DNA from 2 places in the Exiguobacterium sp. E4787 genome. Region 1 is predicted to be linked to the other one. Evidence: a T-box and tRNA genes for the amino acid it is inferred to sense, from the RefSeq annotation. Region 1 holds a T-box; the other holds one or more tRNA genes.
What was found. The T-box of region 1 lies ahead of serS (serine--tRNA ligase). A T-box ahead of a tRNA ligase gene usually reads a tRNA of that ligase, here a tRNA-Ser.

Region 1 (10,528 bases):
TTCTGAACGGAAACAAGCGCTATACGCTGTATACGTGATTGGAAGTTGGTCTTCAGCGATAATCTCCTCACGGTGCATGTTCGTCACCGGAACTTCTGCCGTCGGTACGAGGAAGTAGTTCGTGTCCGCCACTTTAAATGCGTCTTCCTCAAATTTAGGAAGTTGTCCCGTCCCGGTCATCGCGTCTCGATTGACCATATAAGGAGGAAGCACTTCAGAATAGCCATGTTCATCGGCATGCATATCCATCATGAAGTTGATGAGGGCACGTTCGAGACGTGCGCCGAGACCTTTATAAAAGACAAACCGGCTGCCTGTCACTTTACCCGCTCGTTCCACATCGACGATTTTCAAGTCTTCCATGACGTCCCAATGCTGTTTGAGTTCAAATTCGAACGTCGGTTTTGTTCCGACTTCACGGATCGTGACGTTATCGTCTTCCGTTTCGCCAATTGGCGTTGATTCGTGCGGGATGTTCGGGATGCTGAGGAGAATCAAGTTCAACTCGGCCTCGACTTCACGCAATTCTTCATCGAGTAATTTGATTTCATCCCCGAGACGGCGGGTCTCGAGAATCGGTCCATCCGCATCTTGCTTATTGCGTTTCAATTCCGCAATTTGCTTCGTCGCTTCATTTCGTTTCGCTTTCTTCACTTCGACCTCATTGATCAAGTTGCGGCGTTTCTCTTCTAGCTCCGGGAAACGATCGAGCGCACTCAAATCCTCGCCGCGATGAGCTAGCTTCGTTTTAATCTCTTCAAAATCTGTTCGTAATCGTTTAATGTCTAACATTCGTTATTCCTCCTTTTTTCACATAAAAAGGTGGCACGCCCCTTTCCCGTAGGAAAGGGACGAACCACCTTGGATCCGCGTTGCCACCCTCGTTGCCCGAAATCGGGCCACTCGATGCACGTAACGTGTGCGTAACGTGACTTGTTTCCAAGCCAATGCTCCGAGGCCGATTCGGTTACATCATCCCACTAGTTTGCACCAACCACTAGCTCTCTGTCAGTAGATGACCGTAACGTACTTTTCCCCATCATTGCATCTGTCATTGAATTAGTTTTACTTTACAACATCTCAACTCTATCGACAAGACTCAGTTTTCCGAGCACGAGTCGAATCTCATCTAAAAAGTCCGAGAAGGCACGCGTCATGCGTGTCAAAAACGACGCCATCTCGACCGGTTCGGCCGCGACGAGCGTTCCTTTAGGTGGAAGTTCACCATCTAGATACCGGACGCTTCCGGAAGGCTCGATGGTGACGGTCCCGACCTGTTGATCGGCCGCAATTGGAGCTTTTGTATCAGGAAGGTCATACGTTGGTTCGGGTACGGCCTGTCCTTTTTCAACAAGTACTTCAAAAGCTGACGTCGTGCGCACTTTTGCCGACTCGACTGTACCTTCAGCGACATGCAGCGTCGCCGGGACGATTTCACCAGTCCGTAAAATAGGGGTCAAGACGAAATCGCCATAGGCATAGTCGTGAAGCGCCTTTGTAGCAGTATAGCGCCCTTGATCGGTCTTCGCTCCGAGAACGACCGATAACACGGTACGTCCATCTCGCGTCGACACGCCGATAAAGCAGTAACCGGCATCGTCGGTCGTGCCCGTTTTAAAGCCAAGCATACCCGGATAGGCTAAATCACGACCAGCGAGCATCCGGTTCGTCGCTTCAAATCGGACTCCATCGATATCAACATACGCTTGTTTCGTCACATCGAGCACTTCCGGGAACTTCGTCAAATACGCCAAAGCTAGCATCATCAAATCATTGGCCGATGTCAAATTCTCCCCTGGACGTCCCGCTGACACAGAGTCAAGTCCCGATGCATTGGCGAACGTCGTTTGGGTCATGCCAAGTTCGGTCGCCCGTTCGTTCATTTTCTTTACGAATACCCCTTCCGAACCAGAGACGGCCTCGGCCAATGTGACCGCTGCCTCGTTCGCGGAACGAATCAACGCCACGTCGTATAGCTCTTTCACCGTGTACGGTTTATTGACGAGCGGAATCCGAGCCAATCCTGGTTTTCGGGTCAGCGCCAACGCCTTGTCGCTCGGGGTCACTTCTTGGCTCCAACTGAGGTCACCTGCTTCGATGGCTTCTCGGACGAGAAAAGCGGTCATCAGCTTAGTGATTGATGCCGGAGGAAGCATCGCGTCCTCTTCTTGTGAGAACAGGATTTGTCCCGTCGTCATGTCCACGAGCATCGCGCCGGTCGCATCAACTTTAGGTGCCGCCGATGCATCCGTCGGCACGATCATATTTAAAAGGATTGCCCAAACGAGCATCCTTCCGATCCATCTTTGTCTCACGGTCTTGCCCCTTTCTATACGTATCTCGTTACAGTGTAGCAAAAAAACACATGAAAAAGGCTCCCTATTTGCTAGAGAGCCTTTCAATCAGGCGAGTTGTCGCTTCGTCGCTTCAACCATGTCCAAGAAATAGCGGTGCATCGACAAGTCGTCCGTCAATTCCGGGTGGAACGAGCAGGCCATATACTTGTCATACCGAACCGCGACAATCGCTTCCTCGACCTCGGCGAGCACCTCAACGCTCGCTTCGACCGATGCGACTTGCGGCGCTCGAATGAACACCGCTTCGACAGCGTCATCGATTCCATTAACAGTCAAATCGACTTCAAAGCTATCAACTTGTCGTCCGAACGCATTCCGTTTGACCGTCATTGGGATTTTACGCAAGTGCGCATCATATCCTTCGACTTCGGTCGCGAGCAAAATCAAACCAGCGCACGTTCCGAACATCGGCAACTCCGTATTCTCACGTAACGGCTCGAGCAACTCGTACCGATCGAGTAGGCGACGCATCGCCGTGCTCTCCCCACCCGGTAAGACGAGTCCATCGATTCGATTTAAGTCATCGACCGAGCGGACGACGAGTGTATTCGCACCAAGTGCTTCGAGCATGTGAACGTGTTCGCGAATTGCACCTTGCATTCCGAGTACACCAATCGTGGTCATCTTACCAACCTCGCGGTGCCATGAGTTCTTCTTGTTTGAGCGTGCGGACGTCGAGTCCCTTCATCGCTTCGCCGAGTCCTTTCGACAAGTGCGCGATGCGCTCATAGTCATCATGGTACGTCGTAGCTTCAACGATGGCACGGGCGAATTTCTCAGGGTTCTCCGCCTTAAAGATTCCTGATCCGACAAAGACGCCGTCCGCTCCGAGGTGCATCATGAGTGCCGCATCGGCTGGTGTCGCAATTCCGCCTGCTGCGAAGTTGACGACCGGGAGGCGACCCGCTTCACGGATTTGCATGAGTACTTCAAACGGGGCACCAAGATCACGTGCTTCCGTCATCACTTCGTCGATGCTCATCGAGAGCAATCGTTTCACTTGGGCTTGAACGGTACGCATGTGACGAACCGCTTCGACGATGTTGCCGGTTCCCGGCTCACCTTTCGTCCGAATCATCGCTGCACCTTCCCCAATGCGGCGTGATGCTTCACCAAGGTCGCGCGCGCCACAGACGAACGGTGCTTTGTAGTCACGTTTGTAGAGATGGAACTCTTCGTCAGCAGGTGTCAATACTTCACTCTCGTCAATGAAATCAACCCCCATTGATTCAAGGACACGTGCTTCAGCGATGTGACCGATCCGGCACTTCGCCATGACCGGTACCGATACCGCACCCATGACGTCTTCAATGATTGTCGGGTCGGCCATACGAGCAACACCGCCCATTTTGCGAATATCTGAAGGTACGCGCTCGAGTGCCATGACGGCAACTGCACCTGCTGCTTCAGCAATTTTGGCTTGCTCCGCGTTGATGACGTCCATAATGACGCCACCTTTTTGCATCTCGGCCATACCACGTTTTACTTTGTCTGTCCCTACTTGTCTCTTTTCCAAATGGATCCCCTCCAATAAGCTAGTCTACTTGCAAGTATAAATTGATTTGACTATATTGAAAGTGCCAGTTTTATATTTTTTAAAGTGGTCAGTTCGAACAAAGGACTTCATTTCTTGATTCTCGAATGTTGTAAAGATTAAAGGAGATGATGGAATGGATCAATGGAACAGTCGTGACGACGCGCAGGAGCGCAGCTTTTTCGGAAAAACGGGAATGGTCTCGCTCCTCCTCGTCATCGGATTCGTGCTCTATTTTTTCTTTGGCTGACCACAGAAAGGACACATCATGGATATGCTCACGTTCTCGCTCGAGGCCGACTCGAGCGTCCCATTATATGAACAACTCTATTTGCACATTCGACAAGCCATCGTTGATGACACCCTCACCACCGGGACAAAACTTCCGTCCAAACGTAAGTTAGGTGAGTTTTTAGATGTATCACAAACGACCGTTGAACTGGCTTACGCCCAGTTGCTCGCGGAAGGATACATCGAGTCGTTGCCACGCAAAGGCTTCTACGTGTTACCGCAAGAAGAACTGTACGTCCGGCGCGGCAGTAGCGTCATCGAACCGTTACCGGTGAAAAAAACATATGAGTTCGACTTGTATCCGAGTCAAATCGACACGACCGCTTTCCCATTCGAACGTTGGCGCCGGCACTTAAAACAAGTCGTCTCAGAAGAACATCACGATTTGCTGTCACTTGGCTCCGTCCAAGGCGATTTCGTTCTTCGCCAAGAAATTGCGACCTATCTCTATCATTCGCGCGGCGTGCATTGTTCTCCTGAACAAATCGTTGTCGGATCGGGAACCGAGCAGCTGTTGCCCCAATTGTTAGAACTGTTGCCGGATACTACGACGTTCGGCATTGAGGATCCGGGGTATCCGCTCACCCGCCAACTGTTCGCCCATCAACGGCGGACGTTCATCCCGATTCCTGTCGATGAGAGCGGCGTCCGTGTCGACCTGGTGGAGCAAGCATCCATTGATGCCCTCTATGTCACACCGGCCCATCAATTTCCGACTGGGACCATTCTATCTGTCAGTCGACGTCAACGTTTGCTCAACTGGGCATCGGAGCGACAGACGTATGTGATTGAAGATGATTACGATAGTGAATTCCGTTATAGCGGCAAACCGATTCCCTCTTTGCAAAGCATGGATCAAAACGAGCGAGTCGTCTATTTGAGCACATTCTCTAAATCATTGATGCCTTCATTGCGAATCGGTTATATGGTACTCCCCCCTCCGCTGTTAAATCGCTATCGAGAACGTTATCGTCACTTCACGTGTAGCGTACCCCGTTTCGAACAACATACGTTAGCAGCATTTATGGCGACCGGTGATTTTGAGAAACACTTGAACCGGATGCGGAAGACATATCGCCGGAAACTTGAAATCATTATCGCTGCCTTTAAACCTTATGAACCGGTCGTCTCCGTCACGGGGGCGAGCGCCGGCCTTCACGTCGTCCTGTCTGTTCGTACAAGCGCGACAAGTGAAGACTTGAAACGATTGGCCGAGGCTTCGAATATCCGAATCAATGCGATGACAGACTATCGCATCGAATCAAGCGACACGATTCCTCAGTTTTTATTTGGATTTGCCGCCTTATCCGAAGAAACATTACCAGCTGCCGTTAGTGCGCTCATGTCGTGTTGGAACATTGAGAAAGGAAGAGATGGATGAAACGGTCACGCTACGTCGTCGGTGGGCTCCTTTTGTTAATTGGTACACTCCTGTTATCCGAATCGTGGTGGAAAGACCAACTCACGGCATGGAACAGTCAACAAGTGACCGCCGAAATTCAACCGAAACAGCCAGAAACCGGTGAATTTGAGTTTTCAAACGTCGAGCCGTTATCATGGGAACAACTTCTCACCGTGCGCAATCGATTTCATGATTTACCGACCGTCGGCCTCATTTCGATTCCAGAAATCGAACTCGAGCTCCCAATCTTATACGGGCTCGACAATGAGAACTTGGCTGTCGGGGCTGGAACGATGGACCCGGACCAACGAATGGGAACCGGAAACTATGCACTCGCGGGCCACTACACGCAAAGCCCGACCGCCTTGTTCGGTCCGCTTCACATCATCGACGTCGGCATGTCCATCTACTTGACCGACATGACACATACGTTCGAATACGAGGTCATTTCGCTTGAGACCGTTCCCCCGACACGGGTCGACGTGCTCGATCCGACAACAGAACCGACGATTACACTCGTCACATGCACGTTCGATGCGACCGAACGTTTGATTGTCAAAGGACGCTTCGTGAACCAAACGCCTCTCTAACCGATAGGCGTTTTTATTATTTTTCAAAAAAAATATTGTGAGCGCTTACATATTCAGCTAAACTATTCCTGAAACCGTTTGCACAATTTTGACAATTCGTTGCCCTGTAGACGACACATTCCATGAAAGAGGTGCTTTATGAAGAAGAAAACGGCACGACAGACGACCACGTTACTTTTATCATCCGTTCTCCTCATCCAAGCCGGCGTTCCGATGAACGCATTGGCCGAGCCTGCGACAATCTCGATTGATGGCTTAAAAACGGATTGGGCGAACACGCCAGCGCTCGCCACATCCCCACAGGCGGGTTGGCAAGGATTCGATTTAGGAGACGTCTATCTGCAGAACGATGCGCGTAACCTTTACTTTTATGTGGATGCGAACACCGTCCCGAACTGGGGCGACAATGGTCAGTACATAAATATCGCCCTCCAAATCAATGAACAAGATTCAGGCGTAGCGACAAACCCGCTCGGCCATCCGTTCAACTTCAGCCAAACTGATAAAAAACCACAGTATCATATTTTACTTCGCGTCGATGGCGACACGTCAGTAAAAGAAGCCGCTCTGTATGAAGCAGGGGAATCCACGCCGCTCGCAAACTTGAGCAACTTAAACGGCGCCTCGTTTGCCATTGATCGCACGAAAGGCTTTGAAGGCAAAATTCCATTGTCCCTGCTTGGTCTAAGCAATGATGATACCGTTCGGGTCCTCACGGTACTCAGCGGGAATAACGCTACCGAGCACGGTGCGTTCGACACGATTCCAAGCAATGCGGCCAATAAAGTCGCCGATAGTTGGAATGTTTCGGCGACTCCGTCGACACAATCGGTATATAGCCCAGCCTTCACGTTGAGCGGTGTCGAGACGGTCAGTCAACTCGAAGTGACAGCGGTCACGCCGGCCAATCAATCGGAACAAGTGGACATCAAATCCCCAATCACATGGACGTTCAATGAACCTGTGTCGTTAGATGCTTCGAACATCAGCTTGATGAATGGCGAGACAGCTGTACCGTTCACGGCTGAAGCGAGTGGATCGACTGTGACTGTCACACCGACCGAAGCACTCGGTTTGAATCAAACGTATACCGCGACCCTTCCCGCGGACGCCGTGAAAGGCAACCTGTCGAACACGACGTTACCAGCATTGACGACGTCATTTAAAACCATCACTGAAATCGCCGATCCGTGGAAAACACAACGCTACATCGAAATGTTGTACGTACGGGCCGACAACGATTACACGGACTGGAATTTATGGACGTGGAGCACGGGTGCCAAAGACGGTCAAGTTGACCCGTATAAAATCACCGAAAATGGCGCCATCTTCCGAATCCCAGTCGGAAAAGATGCGACCAATGTAGGCTTTGTCATCCGCAAGGGCACGGATTGGGTCGTGAAAGATGGCTACGGGGAAGACCGTTATGTCAAATTGGGAAGCGACCGGGTGACGAAAGTCGTCGTCGAGAGCGGCAAAGGGACGTTCCATCAAGTACCGACGATTCAAGGACCCTTGTTTGAAGATGGTGCCGTCACGTTCTTCTACCGTGACAAAGCGTTGTATGAAGCAGGACAACTCGATGAAATCGACAGTGTCGCATTGAAAGTCAATGGCACGACGTACCCGATGACGTACGAAGCCAAAAATGAATGGTTCCGCCATACGGTCAAATTACCGGAAGGGAAACATGATTATACGTTCCTTGTCACAAAAGATGGTGTCACGACCGAAGTGAAGGATTCTTACTTCGAGGCTTCGAGCGTCGAGTATCGTCGTCCGAACGTTAAACTGGCAGCAAGCGTGGCACCGAAAGCCCTCAGTTCTCGAGAAAACGCGGTCGTCCAGGTGAAGCCGACGTTGCCGAAAGGCGTCAAGCTGCGTCAACTGTTCATCGATGCACGTCCTCTGGGTGGACCGGCTAAACTAGAAGTCGACCCGGCCCTCAACAAACAGACGATTGCAGTCAAAGATACCGTCAAACCGGGCAATAAATTCTTAACGATTACGGCGATTGACCAATACGGTAACGTCCATAAGACGAAAACATCGTTAACGGTCCGACCGGTCTCGATGAAGGACAAGCAAGAGTTCGATTGGGATGAGGCACGGATTTACTTCATGCTGACCGACCGATTCTACGATGGGGATAAAACGAACAATAACCCGAACGGTGAATACTATGACCAAGACCATCTTGAGTCTTATCACGGCGGCGACTTTGCCGGTGTGACGAAGAAACTCGACTACTTGGATAAGCTAGGCATCAATACGATTTGGATTACACCGATTGTCGATAATATCGATTGGGATCTTCGCTACGGTAAAGATGGATCACAGTATGGCTATCATGGATACTGGGCGAAAAACTTCGAAAAACTCGATGAGCATCTCGGCGATATGAAAGCATTCCATCGTCTGATTGACGAAGCGAATGCTCGCGGTATGAAGATTATGGTCGACGTCGTCTTGAACCACCCTGGCTACGGGATGGAACCAGGAGCTGTAGACACGGGCGCCACAAACTTCCCAACCGATCAAGAGCGCAAAGCGTTCGACGGCATGATTCGTTCGAATCCGGTCGATGGCGATGACTTGAAGATGTCTCTTTCCGGATTACCGGACTTTAAGACCGAAGAGGCTGCCGTCCGTGAACAACTCGTCAAATGGCAGACGGATTGGATTAAACGCTCGAAAACGAAAAAAGGAAACACCATCGATTACTTCCGCGTCGACACGGTCAAACACGTCGACTCTACAACATGGAAGTCGTTCAAAAACGAATTGACGGCCATCAAACCGGACTTCAAAATGATTGGCGAACATTACGGTGCAAGTGTGAACAACACGGGCGGTTACTTACAGAGTGGCCAGATGGACTCACTTCTCGACTTTGATTTCAAGTATCAGGCCGAACGTTTCATCAACGGGAACATTGATGATGTCGAGAGCGCGCTTCAATATCGCAACACGCAACTCTCGAATGAAGCGACACTCGGACAATTCCTTAGCAGCCATGACGAGGACGGTTTCCTCGTATCACGTGCTGGAGGCGATGAAGGGAAGCATATGGTCGCCGCCTCGCTTCAAATGACGGCGAAAGGACAGCCTGTCATCTACTATGGTGAAGAGGTTGGACAGTCCGGAAAACATGCGTTGGATATGGATAAGGGCGAGTTCAATGAAAACCGTTATGACTTCGACTGGAAACGAGTCAAAGGAGAAGGTAAAGCGATGCATACGCATTACCAAAAGCTACTCAATATTCGTGCCGACTATTCAAAAGTATTTAGTAAAGGAACGCGTGCCGTCGTTGCTGGTGGTTCTGCCACTGGATACTCTGTCTTTGAACGGAAGCACGGCAAAGACTCTGTTCTCGTGGCCTTGAACACGACAGAAGCCAAACGAACGATCACGTTCCAGACAAAACTCAAGCATAAAACGACGCTCGTCGACCGCTATAGCGGACGTCATTACGTCGTCAAACGAGATGGGAAAGTGACCGTCAGCTTACCTGCACAGGACGATGGTGGTACTGTAATTCTCGTGGCCAAGTCAAAAAAATGATAACGAAAAGCCGTTGCCTCTAATTTAGAGACAACGGCTTGTTGTTTAGCGTGAATAGTTTGGAGCTTCTTTAGTGATGTGGACATCGTGAGGGTGACTTTCTTGTAACCCAGCCCCAGTCATGCGGATAAACTGAGTATCCTCACGTAGCGCACGGATATCGGCAGCCCCACAATAACCCATTCCTGAACGAAGGCCTCCGATGAGTTGATAGACAGTATCGGCTAGTTCACCACGATAAGCGACGCGTCCTTCAATACCTTCTGGTACGAACTTTTTATCGGCTTCTTGGAAATAGCGATCTTGGCTGCCTCGTTTCATCGAAGCCTCAGAACCCATTCCACGGTACGTCTTGAACTGACGACCTTGATAGATTTCCATCTCTCCTGGGCTTTCTTTCACACCTGCGAGAAGGCTACCAAGCATAACGGCATGAGCTCCAGCTGCAATAGCTTTCACAATATCACCAGAATACTTGATTCCGCCATCAGCGATAACTGTGACACCATGTTCTCTAGCTTCGGTGACACAATCATATACTGCTGTGATTTGTGGTACACCAACACCGGCGACAACACGTGTCGTACAGATTGATCCTGGACCAATACCGACTTTAATGACCGATGCTCCGGCTTCAATCAAAGCTCGTGTTGCTTCAGCTGTTGCCACGTTTCCAGCGATAATTGGAAGCGTCGGGAACATGTCGCGAAGTTCTTTCACTTTCTCGATGACACCGGCTGAGTGTCCGTGAGCCGTATCAACGACTAATGCATCGACACCTGCATCA
Region 2 (4,673 bases), on a different contig from region 1:
TCGACTTGCATGTATTAGGCACGCCGCCAGCGTTCGTCCTGAGCCAGGATCAAACTCTCCAAAGAATTTGATATAGCTCTTTAAAAATGACGAAGCTTGCGCTTCATTCAAAAATTGTAAAACATTTTTGCCTCATCGTTCAGTTTTCAAAGTTCGTCAGTTTAAATGGTGGGCCTAAGTGGACTCGAACCACCGACCTCACGCTTATCAGGCGTGCGCTCTAACCGGCTGAGCTATAGGCCCATAATAAAAATGGTGCACCCTGAGAGATTCGAACTCCCGGCCTTTAGATTCGTAGTCTAACGCTCTATCCAGCTGAGCTAAGGGTGCATATTGGTGCGGTCGAGAGGACTTGAACCTCCACGGTGTTAACCACCACTAGGCCCTCAACCTAGCGCGTCTACCGATTCCGCCACGACCGCAGCGTATTAAGGTGTTACGAGGGATAAAAAATGGTGAGTCATGCAGGGCTCGAACCTGCGACCCTCTGATTAAAAGTCAGATGCTCTACCAACTGAGCTAATGACTCAAATTATAAGCTGGGCCGGAAGGGATCGAACCTTCGCATGTCGGAATCAAAATCCGATGCCTTACCACTTGGCTACGGCCCAACGTAAATGGCGGTCTTGACGGGATTTGAACCCGCGATCTCCTGCGTGACAGGCAGGCATGTTAACCCCTACACCACAAGACCGTTATACGTGCTTAAATTTGAAATGGTGGAGGATGACGGGATCGAACCGCCGACCCCCTGCTTGTAAGGCAGGTGCTCTCCCAGCTGAGCTAATCCTCCGTATGATGGTGACCCGTACGGGATTCGAACCCGTGTTACCGCCGTGAAAGGGCGGTGTCTTAACCGCTTGACCAACGGGCCAGATGTATGTGTTTTCTAAAAAATAAGTGGCGGAGACGGAGGGATTCGAACCCTCGCACCGGTTTCCCAGCCTACTCCCTTAGCAGGGGAGCCCCTTATAGCCTCTTGGGTACGTCTCCAAAATAAAATGGCTCCGCAAGTAGGATTTGAACCTACGACCTACCGGTTAACAGCCGGTTGCTCTACCACTGAGCTATTGCGGAACGTTGCTTGAATTTATCGAAGTAACGATTTAAATTGTAACCGCAAACCAGAAACCTGTCAATCACTTTTTTAGAAAAGCTTTAATATTCCATGTCGTCTCTCGGCGACTTCTATAAGATAGCACGGGCAGAAAAGACCGTCAACACTTTTTCATAAAAAAACCGAGCAAAATGAAAAACATTTTACTCGGTGCTAGTTCCTTCTTATTTAACGTTTCGGCTCCAACATCGTGAGACTGATCCGTCCCCGATTGGCGTCCACTTGTTCGATCCATACGGTGACGATATCACCGACCGCAACGACATCAAGTGGATGCTTGACGTAGCGATTCGACAATTTCGAAATATGGACGAGTCCATCTTGCTTCACCCCGATGTCCACGAACGCCCCAAAGTCGATGACGTTGCGTACCGTCCCTTGGAACTCCATCCCCACTTGGAGGTCCTCTAAGTTCATTACGTCGGTCCGAAGCAATGGTTTCTGAATATCTTCGCGCGGGTCACGCCCAGGCTTCGCGAGCGACTTCAAGATATCCTCGACTGTCGGTAATCCGGCATCTAGCTTCTCACTTAGCACTTTGGCATCGACCGTCTTTAATCGTTCCCGCAGTTCGGCCGTGCCTACCGCTTGCTTCGAAACACCGAGTTCCTTCAATAGAGAGAGTGTCAGTTTATAGCTCTCTGGATGAATCTCTGTCTGGTCGAGCACATCGCTCCCGTTCGTGATTCGTAAAAAGCCGGCTGCTTGTTCATACGCCTTCGCTCCAAGACGTGGTACTTTCTTGATTTCTTTCCGTGTATCAAAGCGGCCGAACTCATCCCGATACGCGACAATATTTTTAGCCGTCGTCTTATTCAATCCGGATACATACGTGAGCAATGACTCCGAAGCCCGGTTCACATCGACGCCGACCATGTTGACGACACTCTCGACAACGAACTCGAGCGATCCTTTCAACTTGTTCTGACTGACGTCATGCTGATATTGCCCGACCCCGACAGACTGCGGATCGACTTTGACGAGTTCCGCCATCGCGTCTTGAATACGCCGAGCAATCGAGACGGCCGAACGTTCTTCCACTTTCAATTCTGGGAATTCTGATCGGGCAATTTCTGAAGCCGAATAGACACTCGCTCCCGCTTCGTTGACGATGGCATAGGCTATCTCGCGTTCCGCCTTCTTCAGCCAGGTCGATACGAACTGCTCCGTCTCACGGGAGGCGGTCCCATTCCCAATGACGATGACCGAGATTGGATAACGCTTCACGAGCGACGTCAACACTTTCTCTGAACCGGCGACATCATGTTTCGGTGCCGTCGGATAGAAGACACCGACCTCTTCGACTTTTCCAATTTCATTGACGACAGCCCATTTACAACCCGTTCGATAGGCTGGGTCAATCCCTAGGACGACGACCTCACGAAGCGGTGGTTGCATGTAGAGCTGTTTCAAGTTTTTTGAGAACACATCGATTGCCTGTTCTTCAGCCGTCTCGGTCAACTCACTCCGGACTTCGCGTTCGATGGCCGGGAACACCGACTTCTTGAAGGCATCCTTCACGGCGAGCGTAACGAGTTCGCGTTTCTCCGTCGGCAAGCGGTCAAACTTACCGAGCGCTTGTCGTATGAAACCCGTCTCATCGAAGACGACCTTCACTTGCAACACATCAGTGCGCTCTCCACGGTTCAAGGCGAGGATTCGGTGTGGGACGATTCCTGCGATTTTCTCTTCATATTCATAATACTGGGCGAACACTTCTTTCTCATCTTCCGCCTGTTTTTTCTTCTGTGAACGAAGAAGCGCCTCTTTCCGGACTCGTGTACGGAGTGATTGTCGAAGCGTCGCCACTTCGCCCCACTCCTCCCCGATAATCGATTGGACGAACGGAAGTGCTTCTTCAAGCGAGAGGTCCCCCGCTAACGACTGTGCTTCGGTCACCGAATATGGCGTTGGTTGACGATACCAGTCAGCGAGCGGTTGGAGCCCTTTCTCCCGTCCTTGCTCGGCTTTCGTCCGTCGCTTCGGACGATAAGGAAGGTAGATGTCATCGACTTGTTGCAGGCTCGTCGCAGCTTCAAGCGCACGGATCAACTCTGGTGTCGCCTTCTCGAGTTCCTCGAGTTTGGCGAGGACGTCCGTCTTACGTTTGTGCAAACTCTCTTCATATTGTAAGGCATCGAGAATGGCTTTGATTTCCACTTCATCGAGATTACCGGTCATTTCTTTACGGTACCGGGCCATGAACGGAATCGTCGCTCCGTCCGCGGCGAGTTGTTGCACCGTCTCGACTTGACTCGTCTTCAACTTCAAATCTTTTGCGATTTTCGTAATCAATCGAATCACTTCCTTTTCTCTTCTCTCTTGAAGTGTAGCAAACTCACGCGTGGACGACAAAAAAACGATGACCGTTTAGTCATCGTTTGAGAATACTTCATTGAGCGGGACTTTGATGGCCTCGCGTAATTTTTCGAGCGCACGACGCTGTAAGCGCGATACGTGCATCTGTGAAATCCCAAGGAGCTCACCCGTCTCTTTTTGGCTCATGTTTTTATAATAAGCACATTCCAGAATCGCCTGTTCCCGTTCATTCAACACGCTGAACGCTTTTTCAAGGATGAGGCGCTGGTCAACCGATTCGTAACCACGTTCTTGACTCCCGACGAGGTCGAGGAGCGTGACGGTCGAACCTTCGTTGTCCGCTTCGATTGAGCTGTCGACGGAAAGGGCTTGGTAGCTCTTACCCATCTCGAGCGTTTCGAGAATCTCTTCATCTGAAACACCGAGGTGATCAGCAATCTCATCGATGCGCGGTGAACGTTGCAGTTCGGTAGTCAATTCTTCGACCGTCTTCTTAATTTTCGGCCCAAGCTCTTTAATCCGACGCGGAACGTGGACGCTCCACGTCTTGTCACGGATGAAACGCTTGATTTCACCGATAATCGTCGGAACGGCAAACGACTCGAAACTGCGTCCAAACTCAGGGTCGAAACGACGAAGGGCAGCGAGAAGTCCGATCATGCCGACTTGAACGAGGTCGTCATGAATGGCCCGGCCTCGCGAAAACTTTCGTGCAAGCGCCTCAACGAGGTCCGAGTATCGGTTGATGAGGAGCATTTGGACTTCTTCGTTTTGATCGTCCTGTTGATAACGCTCGATCCACTCTAATACTTCATCATCACTGTGATGGCGTTGTTGAGATTTTGCTGGCACTCTGATCCACCTCGTCCCTGTTAAGGAGTTTCGTCATCGTCACCTTGACACCATTGTCCTTGTTGATCGAGACGTCATCCATTAAGGCTTCAATGAGGAAAAGACCGAGTCCTCCTTCGTGAAGCGATTCGATTTCAGCCGTCTCTTCGACTGGCGCCGCTTGGCGTTTCACGTCGTCGGCAAATGTTTTGCCCGAGTCCTCGATCGTCATTTCGAGACGATCTTGATGAACGCCACACGTAAGCTTCACTTCACCTTCTTGATCTTCATAGGCATGTTGAACAGCATTGCCACAGGCTTCCGAGACCGCGATTTTAATATCCTCGATCTCGTCGTACGTATATCCCATACGGTTAGCGATTCCTGAGACGACTAAACGGACCAC

Region 2: it has a tRNA-Ser gene. The T-box ahead of serS (serine--tRNA ligase) is inferred to sense a tRNA for this amino acid. The anticodon was not compared.

What each region holds. Positions count from the first base shown of each region.
Region 1 covers NZ_JACSLY010000022.1:1,060-11,587, reverse strand. Annotated here, with positions in the region: gene serS (serine--tRNA ligase) at 1-792, opposite strand, end outside; T-box leader at 845-1,052, opposite strand; gene KNP80_RS15400 (D-alanyl-D-alanine carboxypeptidase family protein) at 1,071-2,264, opposite strand; gene pdxT (pyridoxal 5'-phosphate synthase glutaminase subunit PdxT) at 2,403-2,981, opposite strand; gene pdxS (pyridoxal 5'-phosphate synthase lyase subunit PdxS) at 2,983-3,873, opposite strand; gene pdxR (MocR-like pyridoxine biosynthesis transcription factor PdxR) at 4,160-5,563, shown strand; gene KNP80_RS15380 (class A sortase) at 5,560-6,174, shown strand; gene KNP80_RS15375 (alpha-amylase family glycosyl hydrolase) at 6,313-9,741, shown strand; gene guaB (IMP dehydrogenase) at 9,787-10,528, opposite strand, start outside.
Region 2 covers NZ_JACSLY010000010.1:16-4,688, forward strand. Annotated here, with positions in the region: partial or broken rRNA gene KNP80_RS11620 (16S ribosomal RNA) at 1-65, opposite strand, end outside; tRNA gene KNP80_RS11625 (tRNA-Ile) at 167-243, opposite strand; tRNA gene KNP80_RS11630 (tRNA-Arg) at 254-330, opposite strand; tRNA gene KNP80_RS11635 (tRNA-Leu) at 335-422, opposite strand; tRNA gene KNP80_RS11640 (tRNA-Lys) at 454-529, opposite strand; tRNA gene KNP80_RS11645 (tRNA-Gln) at 540-611, opposite strand; tRNA gene KNP80_RS11650 (tRNA-Asp) at 619-694, opposite strand; tRNA gene KNP80_RS11655 (tRNA-Val) at 718-793, opposite strand; tRNA gene KNP80_RS11660 (tRNA-Glu) at 800-874, opposite strand; tRNA gene KNP80_RS11665 (tRNA-Ser) at 902-993, opposite strand; tRNA gene KNP80_RS11670 (tRNA-Asn) at 1,003-1,077, opposite strand; gene KNP80_RS11675 (Tex family protein) at 1,286-3,412, opposite strand; gene sigB (RNA polymerase sigma factor SigB) at 3,488-4,288, opposite strand; gene rsbW (anti-sigma B factor RsbW) at 4,254-4,673, opposite strand, start outside.